2 linked regions of the Azospirillum brasilense genome follow. The protein of the gene in region 2 binds, or shares a complex with, the protein of the main gene of each other region. Links are inferred from orthologs where the notes say so. Each region holds a gene or a part of one and is shown on either strand. Other genes may lie near its edges. The genes, in order: AMK58_RS11750 and dapF.

Region 1 (2,925 bases), 2.0 Mb from region 2 along the record:
TAAAGTCGAATTCGAGCTGGTCTCTCCGGAGAAGCTGCTGACCTCGCAGCCCGTCGACATGGTCGTGGTGCCGGGTTCGGAAGGTGACTTCGGCGTCCTCGCCGGCCACTCGCCGATGATTTCGACCGTCCGTCCGGGCGTGATCGACGTCTACGAGGCCGACCGCGTGGTCGACCGGGTGTTCGTCGCCGGCGGATTCGCCGAGGTGACCGAGACCCGCTGCACCGTCCTGGCCGAGGAGGCCATCGCGGTCGCCGAGATCGACCGCGCCAAGGTCGAGCAGCAGATCCGCGACCTGGGCGAGGATCTGGAAGACGCCAAGTCCGACGACGAGAAGGCCCGCGTGGAGGCGAAGATCGCCATCGCCCGCGCCAAGCTCGACGCGACCGGCGCGACCACGCACTGACACCGGGGTCGGCCCGGCGGCGACCGCCGGCTGGGCCGTTTCCGTTGCATTGCGCCTTCGCAGCCATACATAGTATCCCGCAAGGGATCGAACGCCTCCCGGCCCGTCCGTCGAGGCGTTTTTGTTTTTATCGTCCTATTCTCCGTCAGAGCGTGGAACAACCGGCCCGGAACGGCGGCCGCAGCGGGAGTGGAGTGTGGCGTTGCACTGGAAATACGAAGAGCTTCCCTGGGATCAACTGGACCACAGCAAGGTCGATCCCGATCTCGTTCCGCTCATCAAGGCGGCGGCCCTGGTGGAGTTCAACGCCGACGACTACACGGCCTATCTCTGCAACGTCTTCCACGACGATCCCGAGTTCCAGGAGGTCGCGCACGGCTGGGCGGTCGAGGAGGTCCAGCACGGCCGCGCGCTCGGCAAATGGGCGGAGCTGGTCGATCCGACCTTCAACTTCGACCGGGCCGTCGAGCGCTTCCGCGCCGGCTACAAGGTGCCGATCGACCTCGCCGCCTCGGTCCGCGGCTCGCGGACCGGCGAGATGATCGCCCGCTGCATGGTCGAGACCGGCACCAGCAGCTACTACGCGGCCATCGGCGACTCGACGGACGAGCCGGTCCTCAAGCTGATCTGCAAGAACATCGCCGCCGACGAGCTGCGCCACTTCAAGCTCTTCTACACCTACACGAAGAAGTATCTGGAGCTGGAGCAGCTCAACAAGTTCCAGCGTCTCAAGGTGGCGCTGTCGCGCATCGGCGAGTCGGAGGACGACGAGCTGGCCTACGCCTACTACGCGGCCAACGCGCCGGAGGGCGAGCCCTACGCGCACAAGACCTACAACCAAGCCTACATGCGCCGCGCCTACGGCCGCTACCGGCCCAAGCATGTCGACCGCGCGGTGGCGATGGTCTTCAAGGCCTGCGGGCTGAAGCCGCACACCCGCTTCTACAGCGTCGCCGCGCGTGGCGCCTGGTGGCTGATCGAAAGCCGCGCCAAGCGGCTGGCCAAGGTCGCCTGAACAGGACGGGACGCGGCGGGGGTCATCCCCGCCGCAGCGTCGCAATGACCGAGGCGAACTCCGCCAGCACCGACTCGTAGACCGGGCGCTTGAAGGGCACGATCAGGCCGGGCAGATCGTCGGCGTCGACCCATGTCCAGGCGTCGAATTCCGGATGCTCGGTGGCGAGGTCGATGTCACTGTCCGCGCCGGTGAAGCGGGCGGCCAGCCAGACCTGCTCCTGACCGCGCCAGCGGCCCTTCCAGACCTTGCCCAGCAGATGGTCGGGCAGGTCGTAGCGCAGCTTTTCCACCGTCTCGCCGAGGATCTCGGCCTTGTCGGTGCCGATCTCCTCCTTCAGCTCGCGCAGGGCGGCCTCATGCACGCCCTCGCCCTCGTCGATCCCGCCCTGGGGCATCTGCCAGGCATCCTTGCTGTCGCAGCGCCGGGCCACGAAGACCTGTCCGCGGTCGTTCAGCAGCATCACCCCCACGCAGGGGCGGTAGGGGAGGGACTCGCGGTCGATGGGCTTCTTGCTCATGCGCTTTATTGCTTCTGCATGTTGGCCACGGCGGAGACCGGCACGATGGCGATGCCGCGATCAGCCAGCCCGGTGAGCCACAGGTTGATCCGTTCGATGGTGCTGGGGTAGGGCGCGCCGATGCCCACCGCGGCCCCGTTGGCCTTGGCGATGGCCTCCAGCTCGGCAAGCTGGTCGTCGATGGCGCCGCGCGACAGGTCGCGGTCGATCACCCGGTCGGCGAAGGCCCGCGGCACGCCGGCTTGCCCCGCCAGGGTTCCGGCGACGCTGCGCGGGTTGGCGCGGGCGTCCAGGACCATCAGGCCGCGCGCCTTCATCGCCGCGATGACCGGGTTCACCGCGTCGGGGTTGGTGGTGAATTTGCTGCCCGTGGTGCTGGTGATGCCGACATAGCCGACCGCCTTGCCCAGCGACCATTCCAGCCGCTCCATGTTGCGCTCGGGCGGCAGCATGCTCAGCAGGGCGTTGGGGCCGGGATCGTTGCGCGGGTAGTCCTGCGGCTCCATGGGGATGGAGAGCATCACCTCGTGCCCTTTGCCGCGGGCGCGCTCGACCCAGTTGTCCAGCCGGTCGGCGTAGGGGACGAAGGCCAGCGTGATCGTCGGCGGCAGCTTCTGCAGGGCGTTGCCGGTGGTCACGCCGGAGATGCCCATCTCGGCCAGCACGATGGCGATGCGCGGCCGGCGGTCGGCGGCGGGGAAGGGGCGGGCGTAGACCTGCCAGGGCTTGCGCCCGTCTTCGGCGATGCGCGGCAGCGGGCCGTTGCGCGAATCCTCGACCAGTCCAGGGACCGGCGCCGGTGTCAGGGTGACCGGCTCGTTCACGGCCACGGCGAGCGGCGGCGGGGGAACCGCGACGACGGGCGGCGGAGGTGCCGCCGGGGAGGCCGCAGGCGGAGCCGGTTGGGCGGGAACCGTCGCCGCGGCGGGCGGTGCCGCTGGCGGTGTTGGCGCTTGCGCGCCCTTCACCGCCACTTCGACGCTG
Region 2 (3,394 bases):
CACTGTTCTCAAAGGGGGGTGCCGGTCAGCGCGCCGCCGGCCACGCCGGTGACCATGGCGCGCAGGACGGAGCCGGGGGCCTGGGGCGTGCCCAGGCGGATTTCGGCGAAATGCTGGGTGCGGCCGAGATCGTCCTTCTCGACCAGCACGGACACCTCACGACCGACCAGCGAGGCCAGGGTACGGGCCTCCGCCTCGGCGCCGCGCGCGCGCAGACGGGCCGCGCGCTCCTTGCGGACGCCGCCGTCGACCTGCGGCATGCGGGCGGCGGGGGTGCCGGGGCGCGGGCTGTAGGGGAAGACGTGCAGCCAGGTCAGGCCGCACTCCTCGACCAGCCGCAGCGTGTTCTCGAACATCGCGTCGGTTTCCGTGGGGAAACCGGCGATGAAGTCGGCGCCGAAGACCATGTCGGGACGCAGGGAGCGCACGCGCTCGCAGAAGGCGATGGCGTCGGCGCGGCTGTGCCGGCGCTTCATGCGCTTCAGGATCATGTCGTCGCCGGCCTGGAGCGACAGGTGGAGGTGCGGCATCAGCCGCGGCTCCGTCTCGATCAGGCGCCACAGGTCGTCGTCGATCTCGATGCAGTCGAGCGAGGACAGGCGCAGCCGCGGCAGCTCCGGCACCAGCGCCAGCAGGCGGCGCACCATCTGCCCCAGCGTCGGCGTGCCCGGCAGATCGGGGCCGAAGCTGGTGATGTCCACGCCGGACAGCACGACCTCGTTGTAGCCGGCCTTCACCAGCGCCTGCACCTGCTCCACCACCGCGCCGATGGGGACGGAGCGCGACGGGCCGCGGCCATAGGGGATGATGCAGAAGGTGCAGCGGTGGTCGCAGCCCTGCTGGACCTGGACGAAGGCGCGCGCGCGGTCCTCGAACCCGCCGATCAGGTGGCCGGCGGTCTCCTTGACCGACATGATGTCGTTGACCAGCACCTTCTCCGCCGGGGCCAGACCCCAGCTTTCCGGCTGCAGCTTCTCCTGGTTGCCCAGCACCTGATCGACCTCCGGCATGGCGCCGTAGCGCTGCGGGTCGATCTGGGCGGCGCAGCCGGTCACCACGATGCGTGCGTTCGGGCGCTCGCGGCGCAGCTTGCGGATGGTCTGGCGGGCCTGCCGTTCCGCTTCCGAGGTCACCGCGCAGGTGTTGACGATGACGACGTCCCCCAGCCCAGCGTTGCGGGCGTGGGTGCGCATCACCTCGGATTCGTAGGTGTTCAGGCGGCAGCCGAAGGTGACGATCTCCGGCTCGTTGGTCACAGTGTCGCTCATGCTCTTTCAGCCTAACGGGCGGCCCTACGCTTCAATGGAAACCGCTCAGACGGCGACCAGCTCCGGAGACAGCCGCCCGGTGTAGCTGAGGGCGACCGGGCCGGTCATCAGGACGCGGCCGTCCTCACGCCATTCGATGGTCAGGGTGCCGCCATCCAGGATCACGTCGACCTTGCGGTTGGTCAGCCCGCGGCGGATCGCGGCGACCGCGGTGGCGCAGGCGCCGGTTCCGCAGGCCTGGGTGATGCCGGCCCCGCGCTCCCACACCCGCATGCGGACGGCGGTGGGGGACAGCACCTGGACGAACTCGACGTTGGTGCGTTGGGGGAAGGCCGGGTGGTTCTCGAACACCGGACCGACCTCGGCCAGCGGCACCGCCTCGGCGTCGTCCACGAAGAAGACGGCGTGCGGGTTGCCCATGCTGACCGCCGTGGGGCCGGCGAAGCCGCCGTGCGACACCGCGTCGAGGCGCAACGTGTCCGCCGGTTCCGCCAGCGGGATCTGCGTCCAGTCCAGATTGGCCTGACCCATGTCCACGGTGATGCGCCCGTTGTTGGCGCGGCTGGCCCGCAGGATGCCGGCGTTGGTCTCGAAGGCGACGCGCTCCGCCCCCGCCTCCTCCATCAGCAGCCAGCCGACGCAGCGCGAGGCGTTGCCGCAGGCGGACACCTCGCCGCCGTCGGCGTTGCGGATGCGCATGAAGCCCGCCGTGCCGTCCGTTTTCGCCGGCTCGATCACGATGAACTGGTCGCAGCCCACCCCGGTCTTGCGGTCGGCGATGGCACGCACCTCGGCCTCGGCCGGCGAGTACGGCGTGTTGCGGGCGTCGATCACGACAAAGTCGTTGCCGAGCCCGTGCATCTTCAGGAATTCGCGCGTCATGACCGCCGTTATATGGCGACCGGGCCTGCGGAGTCCATGGCTGCACGGGGTGGTCGTGGCAAACAGTTCATGAGGTCACTGGGTTTCGGCCCCGCCGGTGTCGGCCGTGTCCCCGTCGGGCAGGGTCGTGCCCGACGCCGGAGGGATGCCCTCCAGCAGGTCGAGCATCCGGGCGAGGGTGTCCTCCGACTCGGGCCGCGGCGGCGTTCCGCCGGTGCGCTCCCACGCCTCGTAATCCCAACCCGCGGCGCCCATCGCCATGTCGGGCAGCATGAAATGCCCGTCCGTGGCGTGGGTCGGCGGTCCGTGCGCGCGGGACAGCCCGATCAGCAGGGCTGCGGACACGGTGACTCCGGCCACCCAGGCCCACAGCACGTCGCTGTTGTTCATGGCTCCCTCCCGGCTCCTTGCCAAGGCAGGTCGGTGTCGGGGCCATTCCCGTTGGATGCGCCCCATTCCATGGACTTCGGGTGTTTGCGGCGGCGCACAATGCGACTTCCGGCGTTATCCGGAAGGAGAGGGGGGCTCAGGGCCTTAAAGGATCAGGCGCCCTTGAAGACCAGATGCTTGGAGGCGGCGAAGTTCAGGACCATGCCGGACAGCGAACCGGCGGCGACGGCCAGCACCGGATGGGCTTCGGCCAGCGGCAGGGCGGCCTCCAGCCCGACCGAGACGCCGTAGTTCACCGCCCCGCCGAAGGCGTTGGCGGCCAGGAAGGTCGCCCATTGCCGGTACAGCGGCGCGTCGGCCGCACCGCGGAAGGTGAAGGCGCGGTTCAGCGCGAAGGTCGTGGTGGCAGCGGCCAGATAGGCGGGGACGCGGGCGGCGAAGAACTCCAGACCGGCGCCGAACACGAGCGCGTAGACCACCGCCGTGTCCACCACCAGACCGACCACGCCGACGAGGCCGAACTTGCCGAACTGCACGGCCAGCCGTCCCAGCCGGCTGTCGGACAGGGTGCCGATGAATTCGCCCATGGTCAGGACCCGGCGGCCTTGCGGACCGGATGGACGCCCGGCGCGGGGATGGACAGGTAGCGCATGCGCTTGGCCTCGCGGCGGCCCAGCGTGACCGTGTCGAGGATCAGCCCGCAGGTCAGGCTGAGGAAGCCCAGCAGCATCAGCCCGGTGGACAGAACGGCGGTGGGCAGGCGCGGCACCAGCCCGGTCTGCAGGAAGGTCGCCACCACCGGCCAGGCGAGGATCATCGACGCCGCGGCCAGCGCCACGAAGATGGCGAAGAAG

What was found.
Region 1: the proteins of dapF (region 2) and AMK58_RS11750 are in contact, whole or in part, in a solved structure (PDB 5YGU), measured with the Escherichia coli proteins. The link is inferred for Azospirillum brasilense from one-to-one orthologs.

Annotation. Positions count from the first base shown.
Region 1 is NZ_CP012914.1:2,537,273-2,540,197, reverse strand. Bases 193-2,925 are described here. They hold AMK58_RS11750 (RNA pyrophosphohydrolase), read right to left. Parts: upstream 1,942-2,925; coding sequence 1,444-1,941; downstream 193-1,443. Other genes in these bases: AMK58_RS11745 (divergent polysaccharide deacetylase family protein), read right to left, coding at 1,947-2,925; AMK58_RS11755 (acyl-ACP desaturase), read left to right, coding at 603-1,421; AMK58_RS11760 (F0F1 ATP synthase subunit epsilon), read left to right, coding at 193-406. Also shown: more of AMK58_RS11760, read left to right, coding at 1-192. UniProt on the Escherichia coli protein: Master regulator of 5'-end-dependent mRNA decay.
Region 2 is NZ_CP012914.1:545,913-549,306, forward strand. The notes cover bases 233-3,192. They hold dapF (diaminopimelate epimerase), read right to left. Parts: upstream 2,151-3,192; coding sequence 1,314-2,150; downstream 233-1,313. Other genes in these bases: mtaB (tRNA (N(6)-L-threonylcarbamoyladenosine(37)-C(2))-methylthiotransferase MtaB), read right to left, coding at 233-1,268; AMK58_RS02480 (hypothetical protein), read right to left, coding at 2,226-2,540; AMK58_RS02485 (GtrA family protein), read right to left, coding at 2,693-3,127; AMK58_RS02490 (glycosyltransferase family 2 protein), read right to left, coding at 3,130-3,192. In the rest of the region: more of mtaB, read right to left, coding at 9-232; more of AMK58_RS02490, read right to left, coding at 3,193-3,394. UniProt on the Escherichia coli protein: Involved in the succinylase branch of the L-lysine biosynthesis and in the biosynthesis of the pentapeptide incorporated in the peptidoglycan moiety. Catalyzes the stereoinversion of LL-2,6-diaminopimelate (L,L-DAP) to meso-diaminopimelate (meso-DAP).